Regions from separate parts of the Bacillus sp. J14TS2 genome, predicted to be linked through region 2. Evidence: a T-box and tRNA genes for the amino acid it is inferred to sense, from the RefSeq annotation. Region 2 holds a T-box; the other holds one or more tRNA genes.
What was found. The T-box of region 2 lies ahead of KI375_RS15970 (tryptophan--tRNA ligase). A T-box ahead of a tRNA ligase gene usually reads a tRNA of that ligase, here a tRNA-Trp.
Positions count from the first base shown of each region.

Region 1: it has a tRNA-Trp gene. The T-box ahead of KI375_RS15970 (tryptophan--tRNA ligase) is inferred to sense a tRNA for this amino acid. The anticodon was not compared.

Region 1 covers NZ_BORE01000016.1:394-10,184, forward strand. The annotation lists tRNA gene KI375_RS20865 (tRNA-Asn) at 1-34, shown strand, start outside; tRNA gene KI375_RS20870 (tRNA-Ser) at 40-131, shown strand; tRNA gene KI375_RS20875 (tRNA-Glu) at 146-217, shown strand; tRNA gene KI375_RS20880 (tRNA-Met) at 227-300, shown strand; tRNA gene KI375_RS20885 (tRNA-Asp) at 305-381, shown strand; tRNA gene KI375_RS20890 (tRNA-Phe) at 538-613, shown strand; tRNA gene KI375_RS20895 (tRNA-Tyr) at 629-713, shown strand; tRNA gene KI375_RS20900 (tRNA-Trp) at 719-792, shown strand; tRNA gene KI375_RS20905 (tRNA-His) at 806-881, shown strand; tRNA gene KI375_RS20910 (tRNA-Gln) at 889-960, shown strand; tRNA gene KI375_RS20915 (tRNA-Gly) at 967-1,041, shown strand; tRNA gene KI375_RS20920 (tRNA-Cys) at 1,051-1,124, shown strand; tRNA gene KI375_RS20925 (tRNA-Leu) at 1,133-1,214, shown strand; gene KI375_RS20930 (iron ABC transporter ATP-binding protein) at 2,759-3,538, shown strand; gene KI375_RS20935 (siderophore ABC transporter substrate-binding protein) at 4,289-5,344, shown strand; gene KI375_RS20940 (iron chelate uptake ABC transporter family permease subunit) at 5,389-6,378, shown strand; gene KI375_RS20945 (iron chelate uptake ABC transporter family permease subunit) at 6,413-7,438, shown strand; gene KI375_RS20950 (LysR family transcriptional regulator) at 7,989-8,906, opposite strand; gene KI375_RS20955 (MFS transporter) at 9,161-9,791, shown strand, end outside.
Region 2 covers NZ_BORE01000010.1:64,517-74,307, reverse strand. The annotation lists gene ggt (gamma-glutamyltransferase) at 1-353, shown strand, start outside; gene KI375_RS15980 (AAA family ATPase) at 521-1,081, opposite strand; gene KI375_RS15975 (UPF0715 family protein) at 1,395-1,787, shown strand; T-box leader at 1,915-2,163, shown strand; gene KI375_RS15970 (tryptophan--tRNA ligase) at 2,206-3,207, shown strand; gene KI375_RS15965 (MarR family winged helix-turn-helix transcriptional regulator) at 3,683-4,138, shown strand; gene KI375_RS15960 (ring-cleaving dioxygenase) at 4,231-5,169, shown strand; gene KI375_RS15955 (flavin reductase family protein) at 5,184-5,792, shown strand; gene KI375_RS15950 (ring-cleaving dioxygenase) at 5,820-6,806, shown strand; gene KI375_RS15945 (alpha/beta hydrolase) at 6,831-7,433, shown strand; gene wrbA (NAD(P)H:quinone oxidoreductase) at 7,673-8,284, shown strand; gene KI375_RS15935 (ArsR/SmtB family transcription factor) at 8,448-8,792, shown strand; gene KI375_RS15930 (arsenic transporter) at 8,808-9,791, shown strand, end outside.

The DNA of each region.
Region 1 (9,791 bases), on a different contig from region 2:
TCGGTCGTAGGTTCGAATCCTACCTGCGGAGCCATTGTTGGAGAGCTGTCCGAGTGGCCGAAGGAGCACGATTGGAAATCGTGTAGGCGGCTAACGCTGTCTCAAGGGTTCAAATCCCTTGCTCTCCGCCATTCTAAAATATATTGGCCCCTTGGTCAAGCGGTTAAGACACCGCCCTTTCACGGCGGTAACACGGGTTCGAATCCCGTAGGGGTCACTTTTTCGTCGCGGGGTGGAGCAGTCTGGTAGCTCGTCGGGCTCATAACCCGAAGGTCGCAGGTTCAAATCCTGCCCCCGCAATATTGGTCCGGTAGTTCAGTTGGTTAGAATGCCTGCCTGTCACGCAGGAGGTCGCGGGTTCGAGTCCCGTCCGGACCGCCATTGTTACATAAACTTATTATTTTTAAATGAAAGGTTTAGGATAAGTGAGAAGTAAAGGAAGCGGACGAGAGAGCATCAGAGCGTACTTAGGTATGTGAGGATGCGAAAGAGTACGCTGACGAAGAAATTCGAAGCTTAGCGTAAACTATAATTTAAGGCTCAGTAGCTCAGTCGGTAGAGCAAAGGACTGAAAATCCTTGTGTCGGCGGTTCGATTCCGTCCTGAGCCACCATTTAATAGAATTCATGGTGGGGTAGCGAAGTGGCTAAACGCGGCGGACTGTAAATCCGCTCCCTCCGGGTTCGGCGGTTCGAATCCGTCCCCCACCACCATTTTTAGGGGTATAGTTTAATGGTAAAACGAAGGTCTCCAAAACCTTTGATGTGGGTTCGATTCCTACTACCCCTGCCAATTTTAATTTATGGCGGCTATGGCGAAGTGGTTAACGCATCGGATTGTGGCTCCGACACGCGTGGGTTCGATTCCCACTAGTCGCCCCATCTTCATTGGGCTATAGCCAAGCGGTAAGGCAACGGACTTTGACTCCGTCACTCGTTGGTTCGAATCCAGCTAGCCCAGTTTTTTGCGGAAGTAGTTCAGTGGTAGAACATCACCTTGCCAAGGTGGGGGTCGCGGGTTCGAATCCCGTCTTCCGCTCCATAAGGTTCTGGCGGCATAGCCAAGTGGTAAGGCACGGGTCTGCAACACCCTTATCACCGGTTCAAATCCGGTTGCCGCCTCCATGAACTATGCCGGTGTGGCGGAATTGGCAGACGCGCACGACTCAAAATCGTGTTCCTCACGGAGTGCCGGTTCGACCCCGGCCACCGGTATTATAGGGTTACGATAGGTCGAGACAAAAGTAACCAGACTTGCTCGTAAACGTTGGTGTAACAGCGTTTATGAGCTTTTTTGTATTCTAGAGAAGATTCTGAGAATACGATAGAAAACGATAGGTTTTGAATTTTTCGGTACAAGTTTGCTACAAATCCATTTTCCTCCTAAATTTAAAGTTTTTTGGTACAATGCAATATCAGATTACAACATCATAAAAAGTTAAGGGATGTAGAAAGCATGCTGGATGTTTTTAATCCTTTAAATTGTGATGGAGACAATGTTAAAGAAGTTTATAATTATCCAATGAAGCCAATAATAGAGCCCTTGATTTTGTCATTCTGGGTTTCCTTGTCCCAACTTTCATCTCGGAAGGTTTTGGACTTCCAGCAAGTTCATATATGTGTACCATTATAGGTAAGTCTGCAAATGTATCTTCGATCAGGGCTTTAATTTTAGACCACTCGAGTCCTCCATTTCCGTAGCCGAGAGGCAGAATTGCAATGGACTGAATCCTTTCGTCTATAACTTTTATAAGGTCTTATTAGCCTTCAACGATACCAACTGCTCAGCATATACCGAGGAAAAACTTTTCGCAGCTGTAGGGAATGACCTTAGAATAAGTATACGCTATGAATAACAGCGAGAGAATCAGTCAAAAGAAGTCGGTTTAACCTATCACTTTGATACGATGAAATACAGTAATACATTTGATACACATCGAATTACTAAGTTAGTTGCAGAGAATGAAAAAAAGAAAAGCTGGCAGAATGTTTCTTTCAAGCTAATTTTACAGATTCTGAACTATTGAGTGCTAAAAATACACTGGTCTGATTAGAGGAAGATATAGGTTTGGGTAGAGAAACGGTTGAAACCGTATTAGGCAGCTGTAAATTTCACAATAAAGTCAATTAAAGATATAGCTTTGGCAAAGCAGCTTTAGAAGGCGTTCTTTTCTTTATTTAATTGAAAATATGCCGTGTCTGGAACGTAGCCGGAAGAAACATTCACTCAATTACTAAAAAGTGTGGAAAGAAGAGCAGGAAATGCTGTTTTGCAATCATTGAATCCAAATGAGAATAAAACATCCAATTGTACAGATGATGGATATGAGAATAAATGAAACGGAAACCTTCATCAGATGCTCCTGTAAATTAAAGGGAAATATCCTTTTAATAGTTGTAATATCAATAATTTTGACGGAAAATTGAACAGAATAATCAAAAAAGCTGCTGTTAATGGCAGTTTTCTTGATCAACACTATATTTCAATTAATCTGGCATTGACGCCGGCTGAAATTTTGGTATACTAGGTATTGTTAACTAATTGATAATGAATATCATTATTTTTTAGGGGAATTAGAACTTGATAATAATTATTATCTGTATATAGTTTGAGTGGATTTTTAAGATAAGGAAGTTTAATAAATTTTGATTGGCAAAGAATTTACACGCAATGAAGATTTGATACTTGGTACATTATTCATTCTTTTTTCACTTACTTCTATTTTTCATTTAATACTTAAAGAAAGTAGGCCTACGAGATGATTGATATTAAAGGATTGACAAAGAAGTATGGTAATAAAGCCATCGTAAATGATATATCGGTTCAAATTCAGCCTAATAAAATTACATCGTTTATTGGGCCAAACGGTGCAGGGAAATCAACGCTACTTTCCATGGTAAGTCGTTTGCTTGATGCAGACACGGGAGATGTATTACTAGACAAAAATAATGTAAAGAACATGAAATCTAATGAATTCGCTAAGCGTATTGCCATTTTAAGACAATCGAATTTTTTAACTGTGAAATTAACGATTCGACAATTGGTATCATTTGGTCGTTATCCTTATTCTAAAGGTCGTTTAAATGCTGAGGATAATCGAATCGTCGATCAAGCAATTGAATATTTGAACTTAACAGATATCCAACATAAATACTTAGATGAGCTGTCTGGCGGTCAAAAGCAACGTGCATTTATTTCTATGATTATTGCCCAAGACACAGAATATATTTTACTGGATGAGCCATTGAATAATTTGGATATGAAGCATTCTGTACAAATCATGAAAATATTACGCAAGCTTGTCAATGAGCTGGATAAAACAGTCGTGATTGTATTGCATGATATTAACTTTGCTTCGGTTTATTCGGATCAGATTGTAGCCTTAAGAGATGGACGTCTAATAAAAGATGGTCCAACACACGAAATTATTAATTCTGAAGCATTAAACGAAATCTATGATATGCATATTCCGGTTCATATGCAAAACGGTTGTCGTTTTTGTGTATACTTTGACTCACATATCAATAAAAGCAGCTAATCGTTCCAAACCTAATGCCTTCTCATGAAGAAAGAAAGTATACCTTTTCACGAAATAATTTTCGGACTTGAGATATAACTGTCCTGCTCCATGCATCAAAGACTAGAAGACTTCGCGAAGTGCCCTACGATAAGTCATTATAGGGGAGCGTGACTCCCTTATCTCAGTTACGTCACTCCAGTCTCCACGTCTTTAAACTGGGGCTTTGCTCCTTTTCGTTCATGAACACCTTCTGTGGAAAATATCTTCTCACTGGTAACTTAACTTGAAGGGGATGACTAACTGATGACGATTAATCTGTCACCATGCGTACTTCTTTCATAGGGGGTACGCATGTCTATTCATGCATCGAACATAATTTTTAACCAAATGTTGTATTTGTTCAGAAGAATAAGTGGTTTCTTTCATTGCTAAAGTAACTATTCACACATGAATCATTTTATTATCTCCTCTACAGTTGAGAATGGAACGGGAATAATAGAATTTTAGAACTGGGAATTACCGTCTAAAACATATGCCTGAAAAATGAAAGCTTTTAAAATACAGTTGACAACACCTTTTAATTTGATATACTATAAACAGATTAATTGATATTGATTATCATTATCAATTAGTTCTATTGTAGCAATGCACTATAGTGAAATAGGAATCATTATTTATTTAAGTCGCACGCTAAAATATAACGCAGATATTAATTTGATCAATTCAATAGTCTAAACATTAATAATACATAAAGGAAGAGGTAGGAGAATGAGAAAAACAAAATTTTTTAAGTCAACTTTTATTATAGCAATATTCGTAATCTTTGCATTGGCAATGGCAGCTTGTTCAAATTCAGATGATAAAAATGAAGGCGCCGATGATCAAGTCAACGAATCTGCTGAAACAGATGGAGGATCAGAGGATTCTGCTGAAAATGCAACTGTTGAAATTACTGATGCCCATGGAACGGTTGAAGTTCCTGTAAATCCAAGTAATGTGGTTTCTTTAGATAGTAGAACTTTTCAAACGTTATCTGACTGGGGCATTGAATTAGCTGCTGCTCCAAGGGATTTAATACCTGAAGATATACCATATGCAACTGATGAATCAATTGAAAACATAGGAAATCACCGTGAACCAAATCTTGAAGTTATTGCAGCGGTGGACCCTGACCTTGTTATTGTCGGTCAAAGATTTGGTAATTATTACGAAGATATAAAAGAATTAGTGCCAAACGCAGCTGTTATTGATCTTAACTTTGATGTTTCCGAGGAAGCTGAAACACCTGGAGAAAACTTAGAAAACGGATTTAAGGATGTTACAAACTCTCTTGGACAAATTTTTGATAAAAAAGAAGAGGCTGAACAATTGACAGCTGATTTTGATCAAGCGATTGAAGATGCTAAATCTGCTTATAATGGATCAGATAAGGTTATGAGTGTTATAGTATCAGGTGGAGATATTAACTTCGCTGCTCCTCATTCCGGCCGCGTGTGGGGTCCGCTGTATGATATCTTTGATTGGACTCCGGCGTTAGAAATTGACAAGGCTTCTGCAGACCACCAAGGTGATGATATTTCTGTTGAAGCTATTGCAGAAACTGATCCTGATTGGATTTTCGTAATGGACCGTGATGCTGCTATATCATCTGAAGAGGAGGCAACCCCTGCTCAGGATGTAATTGATAATGCACCTGCTCTTCAAAACACAACTGCCGTTACTGAAGGAAAAATAGTTTATGCACCGGCAGATACCTATACAAATGAATCCATACAAACATTTACTAAATTATTTGAAGATCTTGCAAATACTCTAGGTGAATAGTATAGAGGAGTATAACTATAGTGCTAAAAAATACAATACAAAAAATGTTCGGGGCTGGGAGTTCTCAGCCCCTGCATTCTAATCATCAAAAAATATGGACAAAACCTTTTATAATAGCAGTTTTCATTGTTATTATTCTAGGTATTATTTCTATGCTTGTAGGAGTTTACGATATACGTGGACGAGAAGATGGAATGGATATGTTTTTTATCACTCGTATTCCGAGGACAGCTGCACTAATGCTTACTGGAGCCGCAATGGCGATGTCCGGGCTCGTCATGCAGCTTATTACACAGAATCGTTTAGTTGAACCTACCACAACAGGAACGATTGAATGGGCTGGCTTGGGATTGATTATTGTTTATTTATTATCTCCTGCGCCAACTTTATTCCAAAGAATGACTGGAGCAATCATTTTTTCCTTTATTGGAACGATGGTTTTCTTTTTGTTTTTAAGAAGAGTGAAGCTTCGATCGTCTTTAATTGTCCCGATTATCGGGATAATGCTTGGAGCGGTTATTTCTGCAGTTTCTACATTTGTCGGCCTCGTTTTTCAAATGTCGCAAAGTGTTGAAACCTGGTTTGTCGGCTCTTTTGCATCGATTCAGGTTGGAAGATATGAATATTTATGGCTGATTGTTATCATTACTATTCTTATTTTTATCTATGCGGACAGATTGACTTTAGCTGGATTAGGTGAAGATATTACAACAAGCCTTGGAGTGAGTTATAATAAGATCGTTCTTATTGGTACTGCTCTTATTGCTGTTGCAGTTGGAATTGTTGCAGCTGTTATCGGGAACTTACCGTTTTTAGGTTTAATTGTCCCAAATATTGTTTCTATGTTTAGAGGCGATGATCTCAGGAGTAATCTGCCTTGGGTATGTGTGTCCGGAATGGCTGCTTTAACCATTTCTGATATTATATCCCGAATAATTATCATGCCATTTGAAGTACCTGTTTCTTTGATACTTGGAACAGTGGGGGCAGTCGTATTTATCGTTATTTTGTTAAGAAGAAGGAGGCTGGGATAACAAATTGGAATATACTAATGAAAAAAATGTCAAAATGGATTCCAGCCTTCTTAATAAAGATAAAGCATCTAAAGCTTTTCGTTCCAAGAAAGAGGAAAGGCGTTATTGGATATTATTGATAACGCTGATTTGTTTGGGTATTCTTTCTTCGTATGGACTTTTAGTTTATAACAATCCAGTTCCAGTAGACTCCCCATCCTTTATCCCAGTTGTTAAAAGAAGAATGGTAGCTATTGTTTCCATGATTATTGCTGCAATTTGTCAGAGTTTGGCGACCGTTGCTTTCCAATCAGTAACGAATAATCGGGTGATAACTCCTTCGCTTTTAGGGTTTGAAGCGCTTTATTCTACGATTCATACGAGTACCATGTTTTTCTTTGGTGCCACCGCATTTATCGGTTATATGGGTACTGGATCATTTTTATTTCAAGTGGCTATTATGGTCGCGATGTGTTTAATACTTTATGGATGGTTACTTTCTGGAAAGTATGGAAATTTACAGCTGATGCTTTTGGTTGGAATCATAATTGGAACGGGGCTAAGATCTTTGTCAACTTTTATGAGAAAACTGCTTGCACCTTCTGAGTTTGATATTCTGCAGGCGAAGCTGTTTGGTTCTGTCAATAATGCGGATGTAGAATATTTTCCTATTGCAATTCCAATCGTAATCGTTGTGGCATTCCTTCTCTTTGCTTATTCTAAGAAATTAAATGTATTGTCACTCGGAAAAGAGATTTCCAGTTCTTTAGGAGTGAATCATAAGTTTAGTATCATTTATGTTCTTGTATTAGTTTCTATTTTGATGTCCATCTCAACTGCTTTAGTTGGACCGCTTACTTTCTTTGGCTTTTTGGTTGCAACGTTGAGTTATCAGCTGGCACAAACTTATGATCACAGATATATTTTTCCTATGGCTCTTGCTATCGGATTCTTGATACTAACTGGTGCATATTTTATTATGAATCATGTATTTAACGCTCAGGGCGTCGTTTCAATTATTATTGAAATCGTTGGTGGAGTAACATTTTTAATTATTATCTTAAAGAGGAAAACTCTTTGATAATTCAAGTTTATCAATACGTTTATGTCCTTAAATCTGTTAAAAGTCGTGTGTGGTTACTTTCAACAGATTCAAGGATATTTTTTTGCTGTTTGTCTTAGAGAAAGAGAGCATGAGACTTTTCCCAACATACTAACCTGCATGATCTGGTTGATATTTTTGTAGAATGCGTCGTCCTATTAAAACACCAATAGATGCTAGAAGAGTAACAGTGATTACTGCAATTATTCCCCACATACCCATTGAATATCCAATCATCGCTTCTATTGATGAAGCGGTTTGACCTCGATTTATGATCACATAGAAGCTAAATTATTTGGTTCTATTTTGATACAAACGCTTATGAGAAGGTAAGATTAATCCAAGTGAGATATCAATTCCTAAATACTTATTTTATTCATTAGCACTGCTCCTATTTTAAATTCCTACTTTAATGGTTTCATATTCAATCCTTGTTGGGAGTATCTTTGTTTCTTCTCTTTTCAGGGCTAATTCGTCGTATCAAGGCTTTTTTTAAAGTAGTAAATTAACTTAATAGACCTTGAAAAGGTTAGATGTGTTCAGTGTTTATGCGAGTAGTCGAGATTTTGTCTTTTTTTTCATAAAAAACATCTTTTGCTACATGGAGGAATTCCTTTACAGCAGGAGTTGCATTCTCAATAGATTGGCAAGCAAGTGTCACTTCACGTGTATTTTTAATATTCAGCTTGCTAATCTTTATATTTTGCTGCGTCTTTAGAAATAATTCTGGACCAATCGTAACACCAAGACCTTCCTGTACCATGTTAGCGATCGTTGTACAATCATGCACTTTAAAACGGATAGAAGGTTCGATTTGTGCTTCTTCAAACAGTTCTTCTACATGCGATTGATACATCCCTGTTGGCATAATAAAAGACTGGTTTATTAAATCATTCATATCCACTGTTTCTTTAGAGTGAAATGGATGTTCTGGATGATAAGCTACCACCATATTGTCCTTTATCAAATGAACCAAATCAAAACCTGGATTGGATTTTCCTTTTACAACAAACCCAATATCGATAATTCCCGTACTAAGCCAATCAATAATTTCCTCATAGGTTCCTTCATAAAACGTAAACTCTATTTTAGGATGTTTTTTCTGAAACTTGGCGAGCAGTTTCGGTAACAAACAGGAAGAAGCACTTGCAAATGTACCGACACGAATCATTCCAGTTTCTAAATTGGTTGCTAATGCAATTTCTTGATGGATGCTTTCCATTCTATTCAATATTTCTCTAATATGAGGAAGAACTTTTTGTCCTACTTCGGTAAGAGAAATTCCTTTTTTACGGTCCCGGATTAACAAAGAAGCGCCCAATTCAGATTCCAGACTAGCTACAGCGTGGCTTACTGCAGATTGCGTCATATTCAGTTTTTCTGCAGTGGCTGTAAAACTCCCCAGCTCCACTACTTTTGCAATGATTTCAAAGCGAACAATGCTCATGAGTTTTTACTCATCTCCCTTATTAAAAAAACGAGTTTTACTTATATTAACATAGGACTTACACTAAAGTGAAACTTCACTCAGTGGAATTCTCTTTCATTTTCCACTGAGTGTTAGTTGAACCAATCGGGTAGTTACTGGCTGTTTGATCTCCCACTTAGAAATTTCGACCTTTCTCTATTCTTGACGTGGGAGTCTTGTAGCCAGTTACACTGCGATAAAAACATTGTTCAAAGAAGGGAGAGATATACACGATGAAAAAAAAGAAAAATCAATTTACAATTATACTTTTAGCTATCGGGGCTTTTGTGACAGGAACAGGGGAATTTGTTGTTTCCGGAATACTAGAACTGATTTCTGCTGATTTAGACGTTTCTATTTCAACAGCCGGTCAGTTGATTACGGTTTATTCTCTATCTTATGCCATTGGAGCCTTGGTATTGGTCATGTTAACTTCTAAATTTGACCGTAAAAAAGTCCTTTTATATGCCATCTTTACGGTTATTCTAGGGAATCTGCTGGCATTTTTCAGCTATAACTTTACCGTTCTTATGGTAGCCAGAGTTATCCAGGCAATGAATGGGGGACTATTTATTGTTGTAGCTACCAATTATGCGGCTCAAATTGCAGCTCCTGAAAGAAAGGGAAGTGCCATGGCAAGCGTTCTTACCGGATTTACAATTTCTTTAGTTCTTGGCGTGCCAATAGGAACATTTTTAGCAGGATATGTTGATTGGCATTACATTTTTCTTATCATTGCACTCGGCACAGTTCTTTTGTTAGCGGGACTTTATAAATTAATGCCGGCTATCGAAGGAAACCCATCATTGCCGTTTAAGCAGCAGCTGCAAATCATTAAAGACAAGCGGGTGCTTACTGGATTAA
Region 2 (9,791 bases):
AACCCGTCATGACACTTGGGTCACCAGGAGGTCCAACCATCGTAGCTTCTGTAGCCCAAGTGATGATCAATGTCCTAGACTATAAAATGGATTTAAAAGAAGCCATTGAACAGCCACGTATTTATAACAGTACGACACCAAAAATTATATGTGATGAGCGTCTGGAAGAGAAAGTAAAAAACAAATTATGCAACATGGGGTTTGAGCTCCTAAGTACAGATATTGTTATTGGAAATGTACAAGCTATCCTACTAGATCGGGATAATAATCAAATGTATGGAGCAGCTGATTCATCCCGACCTGGAGCCGCAATTGGGGTTTGGGAAGAGCATAATGGGAAGGAAATGGCATAGGGGCAAGGCTATCTACAAAGGGGAGTGATTGTCTTTTTGTAAGTAGTTCAGATAAAGTGGAGAAAATTCAAATCAACAGCACAAAGATTATGTAAAACATAATAAATAGTAGCAAATTTAGCAATAAAAAACGCTTGGAAAAACAAGCGTTTTTTCAATGCCGTTTTTTATAAATTGAATTTTCCCTTAACTGTTTTTGCAATTTCTTCCGCACTCAGGTTGGTATTATTTATCTTAATATAATTGGTGAAGTTGATTTCGCCATCTAAGGAATTCAATCTATATGTCTCCAAAGATTTTAATAATTCATTTTCAGACCATTCAATATTCCTTTTCGATGGCTTATGTTCAAGTCTATTAGAACTTTTATTTCGTTCAAGTCTTTCATCCAGATCGGACTCAAGTTCTACATAGTACACAGTTCCACCTTTAGACTCAAAAATCTCAGTGACTTGATTGACATAATCCCAGTCTGCCTGTAAATTAAATGCCCATACATAAGTAAAAATCATTCCATATAAATCACTACTTGATACCTCTTCAAAAATCTCCCGCCGAAATAGACTTACTAATCTCTTTCCTTCTTTCGTACCGTAGTCAAAGAAATGATTAACTAAATCAATCGTCATATGATTATGAAATAGTTTCAAATCTGTAACTTTTGCTAATTCCTGTCCCACTGTCATTTTGCCAACTGCTTGAGGACCAAAAATAAGAACGAATTTCATAAGCTCACCCCTTAAAAATTATTTATTATCTCTTTTTTGAAATTTCTACAAATATAGTAACACGAATTTACAAATAAATGATATTGAGTTTTATGTGATCTCCCGTTCCAAGTAAATTCTATGAGATTTAGTAACCCAATTATAATGCGGATTGGTCATTTTTTTACTATCATATTTTGATTTTTCTACACAATAACTACATTTACTTAGTCTTTTTTGGAGTTCTTTCTAAAAGAAGATATATAAAACCTCGTCAAAACTCACTAACTGTGCTATCTTGTGCTTATGAATGTTTCCTTTAGGATGTGCTGTTTTGATAAAATTGAAGATTGATCCAAACACGGTGATAAAATCCCTTCCATGTTCACTACTAGCTGCGCTAACCCTAAGTATAATCACAATGTTTTTTGTACCATCCTATTTTTCGATTATTGGTGTTTGCTTCTACTCGATCATTTATTTTTCCGTGTACTTAATTTTTATTGTCCCCATTCAAATATGTCTAAATCGAAAACCAAGAAAGTTCCACCTGTTCTATCTGTTCATCTATATTTGCGCCTCTTTATTTGCCTCTGCGATTATGATGATGATAAATGGAGAGCAGCCTTTTACCATAATGAATTATTATGTGATCTCCCTTTTGGCTGCTATCGTTATATGGATATTCGATTCACTTATCTTACAAGAGAGCAGAATTGGAGTATAAAGAGCATATGCTTCTGATGAGTGTTTAAGAATTTATAGAATAAGTTTTTTGTACGGGTTTCTAGCCTTTAAAAGCTATTGACCATCTTGACCTTTACAGAGCAATCATTTAGAATAGGGCCAATAATGAAAAGGCGATGAAGAAGAGGAGTAAACTATAAGAACGCTTTAGAGAGCTGATGGTTGGTGAAAATCAGTGCGGTATTTTAGTTGAATGGACTTCTGAGCTGCTTAACTGAAATGACAGTAGGTTTAGCGGAATGTCTTACCGTTAAAAAAGACCGCGTATCGAAACAACTGGGTTTGTTTCCGTACAGAATAGTGCGTTTGCTTTTGTAAACGAATGAAGGTGGCACCACGGGTTACTCGTCCTTTTTTGGATGGGTAGCCCTTTTTGTATGAAATTCGAGGAGGACAGTATGGTGAAAAAATCGATTTTAACAGGAATTAAACCAACAGGACAGATTCATTTAGGCAATTATATGGGAGCAATCAAGCCGGCCTTGGAACTAGCGAGGACCCCAGATTATCAAGCAGCATATTTTATTGCCGATTATCACGCGTTAACCAAAATGCATCATGCAGAGGAATTTCGTGACCTATCAAATGGGGTGGCCGCAACATGGTTAGCATTAGGGCTTGATCCTGAACAAGTCATCTTTTATCGACAATCTGATGTACCAGAGATTTTTGAATTAAATTGGATCTTAAGTTGTTTTGCCTCCAAAGGGTTATTGAATCGGGCTCATGCTTATAAAGCGATCGGGGAGGACAATAAAAGGCTAGGGAGGGATCCTGACTTTGGTGTGAATATGGGGTTGTTTAATTATCCTATCCTTATGGCAGCCGATATTTTGCTGTTTCAAACGGAAGTAGTTCCAGTTGGAAAAGATCAAGTTCAGCATGTGGAAATTGCGAGAGATCTTGCTCATAATTTTAATCGGAATTACGGTGAAACATTTCTACTGCCAGAATATAAAATAAAAAAAGATACGGCTGTCCTACCTGGATTAGATGGGCGGAAAATGAGTAAAAGTTATCAAAATACGATCCCGCTTTTTGTAGAACCAAAAAAGCTGCAAAAACTTATCAATAAAATTAAAACAGATTCATTACCACCAGAAGCACCGAAAGACCCTGATACATCTATTTTGTTCCAATTATATACAGAATTTGCCTCCTCACAGGAAATCCAAGCGATGAAAAAGCAATATGGAAATGGCATTGGGTGGGGAGAAGTGAAGAAGGAACTGTTTCTCGTGATGAATCGGTTTATCGAAGAACCACGGGCAAAATATACTGAACTCATGTCCTCACCTGAAACAATTGATAAAATATTAAAAGAAGGGGCAGAAAAGGCGAGAGCTATAAGTATCCCTTTTTTGCATGAGGTTAAAGAGAAGATTGGGTTTAAAATGTAGTATTTGTGAATACCTAGCTAGTTGCTGGCTAAAGGCAAAAAGTGGTCTTAGAGCTTGTCTATCCTATTAAATGAGCTACGAAATGATCGATACTTGAGGCTATTGGCCCGATCCTGCAGTTTAAGAAAAAGCTCCTACTTTCAATCCGCAAAGCAGGGGCTTTTCACCTCATTCAGATAGTGACCATATTAAATTTGATTGCCAGGACCAATTCCAATCATATCTCCCAAGCAATAGATATGTTCAACATCTTTTTTATTGTCAATTTCCGCAAGAACAGCCCATAATGCGGGGCATTTCCGTGAATATCTGTTATGATTGCAATGCGCATAAACTCTACCTTCTAAAATTCCAAGTTTTATATTCGACTATCATATCAAGAATTAAAAACTGTGCTCCAACTCTTCACAATTAAACCCCAGTTGACAGAAAAGCATATTCATTATATAATTATCTCGAATTCGAGATAAAAGGAATGATAACGATGAGCAAAGATCATTATGATGAAGAGCTGTCTTTGAAGTTATTTGTTGTTATGACAAGGGCTTTAGATTCGATTAAAAAGCGCGTGGAAGAAGATATTAGATGCTTGGGGTTGAATCCAACTGAATTTGCAGTTTTGGAGCTCATTTATAATAAAGGAGAGCAACCGATCCAAAAGATTGGTGAAAAGGTTCTGATTGCAAGTAGTAGCATCACGTATGTGGTCGATAAATTGGAAAAGAAGAAATTATTAGAGAGAAAACCATGTCCAAACGATCGTCGAATTACGTTTGCCACTATAACTGCAAAGGGAAAGGAGTTAATGGATGACGTTTTTCCGAAACATTCATTGGCTATCCAAAAAATCGTCGCTGGTCTAGATATGGATGAGAAACAACAGATGATTGAACAACTGAAGAAGTTAGGACTTCACGCCCAAAAACTATAAATTTTTTTAAATAATTATCTCGAATTAGTATTATATTAAATTGAGATTATTTGATTTTAGATAGATGAAATATACATGAAGGAGTGAGTAATATGCAAAAAAGGACGAGTGGGATTCATCATATCAGCGCCATTGTTGGGCATCCGCAAGAAAATATAGATTTTTATGCCGGTACACTTGGGCTGCGTTTAGTAAAGAAGACCGTCAATTTTGATGATCCAAGCACCTATCATCTTTATTTTGGAGATGCAGAAGGGAAACCGGGTACGATAATTACCTTTTTCCCGTGGGCAGGAGCTAAGCAAGGAAAGATTGGTGCTGGACAGGTAGGCATGACAACGTACGTAATTCCTACAGGTACGTTGCCATTTTGGGAGAGACGATTAGAAACATTTCAAATTCTCTTTAAAAAGGTGGAACGTTTTGGAGAACAGTATATTCAATTTGCTGACCCCCATGGCTTACACTTAGAATTGGTTGAACGAGAAGAAGGTGAAATCAATACGTGGACATTTGGTGGCGTTAAGCCAGAAGTTGCGATTAAAGGATTCGGAGGAGCCACACTCTATTCTGCACAACCTCAGCAAACAGCTAAACTGTTAGAAGCAGTCATGGGGTTGGAACGTTTGGGAGCAGAAGGCGATTTGATCCGTTTCCGTTCATCTGCAGATATTGGAAATATCATTGATTTAAAACAGACCGCGACAGAAAGGGGGAGAATGGGTGCTGGAACAGTTCATCATATTGCCTTTCGAGCAATCGATGATCAAGACCAATTAAATTGGCAGGAATATGTTTCAGCCCATGGGTATGGTGTTACGCCTGTGAAGGACCGAAATTATTTTAATGCGATCTATTTTCGGGAACATGGGGAAATACTATTTGAAATTGCGACAGATCCTCCTGGATTTGCTCTCGATGAATCAAAAGAAAGAATGGGAGAACAATTAAAGTTACCTGAGCAATATGAACAATATCGGGATCAATTGAACCGGCGGTTAATTCCGATTGAAGTAAGGGAATTAGATTAGGAGGGATGCACTTGATGCTTTCCATTGACCCCAATACCAATACAGAACGAGAAAATTATAAATTTTTAACCGGGAGTATCATCCCAAGGCCGATCGCTTTCGTGACAAGCTTATCTGAATCGGGTGTACTAAATGGGGCACCCTTTAGTTATTTTAATATTGTCTCTTCCAATCCGCCGCTGATTTCTTTATCGATCCAACGTGCTGGGGGAAAAATGAAGGATACAGCGAGAAACATCATCGAGAAAAAAGAATTCGTTGTTCATATTGTCGATGAGCATAATGTCGACTTGATCAATCAAACAGCGGCAACTTTATCACCAGATGAGAGTGAGATTGAAATAGCAGGGCTCACAGCTGTTGATAGTGCAAAAGTTTCTGTGCCTGGTGTTCAAGAAGCGAAAATTCGTATGGAATGTATACTGGAGCAAGTATTGCAGTTGGGTGGTCAAGATGAACCAGGTTGTGACTTGATTATTGGAAAAGTCATTCACTTTCATATTGAGAATGAAATATACAAAGCTGGCAGAATTGATCCTACAGGATTAGCAGCAGTGAGCCGTTTGGCTGGCGCCAGTTATGCTAAACTTGGTCCAACTTTTGAAATTGAACGACCAAAATGATGGTAAGAATTTAAGGAGGAAAAGAGCATGAATGAATTAAAAGGAATCCACCATGTAACAGCCATTACAAGCAGTGCAGAAAAAATATATGAGTTTTTCACAACGGTTTTAGGTGTACGTTTAGTGAAAAAAACAGTGAATCAAGACGATATTCAAACTTATCATTTGTTTTTCGCTGACGATAAAGGAAGCCCTGGGACGGATATGACATTCTTTGATTTTCCGGGGATTCCCAAAGGTGTTCACGGAACGAATGAGATCGCCAAAACTTCTTTTCGTGTACCAAGTGACAAGGCATTGGAATATTGGGTGAAACGCTTTGACCGACTCGATGTGAAACATAAAGGAATCACAGAACAATTTGGAAAAAAGACGCTTTCTTTTATTGACTTTGATGAGCAAGCCTATCAGCTTATTTCGGATGAAAATAATCAAGGGGTTCTTGCTGGAGTTCCTTGGCAAAAGGGTCCGATTCCTTTGGAATATGCGATTACTGGTCTAGGACCAATTTTTGTTCGCGTTGAAAATATCGATTATTTTAAAGAAATGCTGGAGGAAGTTCTTTTATTTAAAGAAGTAGCCGTGGAGGGTGCTTATCACTTATTTGAAGTTGGAGAAGGTGGCAATGGAGCACAAGTTATCGTAGAGTATAATGCTATTTTACCTCAAGCACGGCAAGGATATGGAACAGTGCATCATACCGCATTCCGCGTGGAAGATCGCTTTGCGCTGGATGAATGGCAGAAACGATTGCAAACTTTCCGCTTTCCGAATTCAGGATATGTGGAACGCTATTATTTTGGATCCCTGTATACAAGGGTTACACCGCATATTTTATTCGAATTAGCCACAGACGGACCTGGTTTTATGGGCGATGAACCATACGAAACTCTTGGTGAAAAACTATCTCTACCACCATTCTTTGAGGAAAATCGAGAAGAAATTGAAGGTCTTATTCGTCCGATTGATACGATAAGAAGTACGAAAGAATTCGAGAAGGAATATGAGGATTAAACAATCTAGAAAGGGGAGATAAGGATGAAACATCTTTTTCAAAAGGGAAATGATCTAGATAATACCACTTTGCTTTTATTGCATGGAACGGGTGGAACGGAACAAGATTTGCTTCCACTTGCTAAAATAATAGATCCTGCTGCAAATATTTTAAGTGTAAGAGGGAATGTTTTAGAAAATGGTATGCCTCGTTTCTTTAGACGATTAGCAGAGGGTGTATTTGATGAAGAAGATCTAGTCTTTCGGACAAACGAGTTGTATGAGTTTCTAGATGAAGCCGCTGAAAAATATGACTTTGATCGCGAGCAACTGATTGCGATTGGTTACTCCAATGGAGCCAATATAGCGGCAAGTTTGCTATTCCATTATCAAGATGCATTAAAAGGGGCGGTTTTACATCACCCAATGGTACCGAGAAGAGGAATCGAACTTCCTGATTTAAGTGGAACTCCTGTATTTATCGGGACTGGGAAAAATGATCCACTTTGTTCAGCAGAAGAAACAGTAGAGCTGCAAACTCTATTTGAACAAGCAAACGCCAATGTTCATCTTCATTGGGAGAATAGCGGGCATCAATTGACAGCAACAGAAGTGGATGCTGCTCGAGAGTGGTATTTGTCTATCTAAACCAATAAATCTCCCCTTTTTATGGAGGGGAGGGATTCTTTTGTTCGATATCTCGAATATGAGAATTATGAATTTGTAATATAATAAAAAACCTCCATAAGGGGCATAAGAAAGAGGGATATTCCTTAACACTGGAGGTGGTTTTTAAAAGATTCGAAAATGAAAAATAGAAAGAGACGGTGCTTTACATGAGTTTTTTTAATAAATTATTTGGTAGAAAATCAAAGGAGCTGGACAATATGTCAAATGTTAAATTAGCGGTTATTTTTTATAGTATGGGTGGAACAAATTATCAATTAGCAAAATGGGCGGAAGAAGGAGCGAAAGCAGCAGGAGCTGAAGTGAAAGTTTTTAAGGTAGAAGAATTAGCTCCTGAATCTATAATTGCCGGAAATGAAGGATGGAAAGCAACTGTTGATGCGACGAAAGATGTTCCAGTCGCGACATCTGCTGATCTTGAATGGGCAGATGCGATTGTTTTCAGTGTCCCGACACGATTTGGGAATATGCCTTCGCAAATGAAACAATTTCTTGATATTCAAGGTGGACTTTGGGCAAGTGGCAAGACTGTCAATAAGGTTGTAAGTGCTATGTCTTCTGCTCAGAATCCTCATGGTGGTCAAGAAGCAACAATTTTATCTTTATACACAAGTATGATGCACTGGGGCGCGATTATCGTTCCTCCAGGATATACAGATCCCGTTTTATATGGTGCTGGTGGAAATCCATATGGGACAAGTGTCACAGTTGGACAAGATGGAAAAATGGTTGAAGATGTTGAAGCGGCAGTGAAGCACCAAGCGAAACGGACAGTGGCTGTTGCGGACTCCGTTATAAAAGGAAATCAATAAGCAGAAAACAGAGCTGGCCATAGTCATTCGGTCAGCTTTCTCTATTGTGTTACTCTTAAAAAGACAAACAAGCGCTCGATATGACTAGTCTAAAGCTTTTTTCATTTACATATATAAGCAAATTGTTATATACTTATATTCTGTTGATAGGAGGTGTTTTTAGATGGAAAAAGTAACGATTGAAATGGAACAAGCGGCAGTGATTTTAAAATTACTTGGAGATAAAACACGTTTAATCATGATGAAGATTTTAGATCAACATGACTGCTGTGTTTGTGAGTTTGTTGAGATTTTTAAAGTGAGTCAGCCATCGATTAGTCAACATCTGCGGAAGTTGAGAGATCTTCAATTGGTGAAAGAAGAACGAAGGGGGCAATGGATTTTTTATTCGATGAACAAAAGTAACGAGTATTATTCATTTATCCAGGAAATTCTTGCTCAACTACCTCGTCAAGATCATTTATTAAAAGCACTAGAAGAAAAAGGGACACGGATTGCGTGTTGCTAATTTGGGGGAAGTATATTGTCATTATCAGTTATACTAGCTTCGTTTATTTTTTTGATCACATTAGTGTTTGTTATTTGGCAACCAAAAGGGTTATCGATCGGCTGGTCAGCATGTGGCGGAGCGATTGTTGCCTTGTTAGTAGGGGTAGTAGGTTTTCATGATGTTATAGAGGTGACGCAAATTGTCTGGAACGCTACATTAGCGTTTGTAGCGATTATCCTGATTTCCTTAATCTTAGATAAGATCGGATTTTTTGAGTGGGCCGCTCTTCATATGGCCAGAGCCGCAAAGGGACATGGCATCAAGATGTTTATCTATGTGAGTATTTTGGGGGCGATTGTAGCAGCATTCTTTGCAAATGATGGAGCAGCTCTTATTTTGACTCCGATTGTGTTAGCAATGGTTCGTAACTTAAATTTTCAGGAAAAAATGGTATTTCCGTTTATTATGGCGAGCGGATTTATTGCTGATACAACCTCGCTGCCATTTGTAGTCAGTAATTTAGTGAATATCGTTTCAGCAGATTTCTTTGGAATCGGATTTGTGGAATATGCAATGCGCATGGTAATCCCGAATGTTTTTTCACTTTTAGCCACGATATCAGTCTTACTAATTTACTTTCGAAATAGCATTCCAAGAACATACGAGCTTTCTCATTTAAGAAAACCACAAGCAGCGATTACAGATGCAAGATTGTTCCGAATGTCATGGTATGTTCTAGGATTACTCGTGATCGGCTACTTTATCAGTGAATTTATTCATCTGCCTGTATCCATTATTGCAGGGATTATTGCGATTTTCTTTATTCTCATGGCGAGAAAGAGTAAGACGGTGAATACAAAAGTGGTGATAAAAGAGGCTCCGTGGAATATTGTATTTTTTTCAATTGGCATGTATGTGGTGATTTTCGGGTTAAGGAATGCGGGATTAACAGATGTACTAGCAAGTATCATCCAAGCAAGCGCAGAACAAGGCTTATTTATAGCCACGATTGCCATG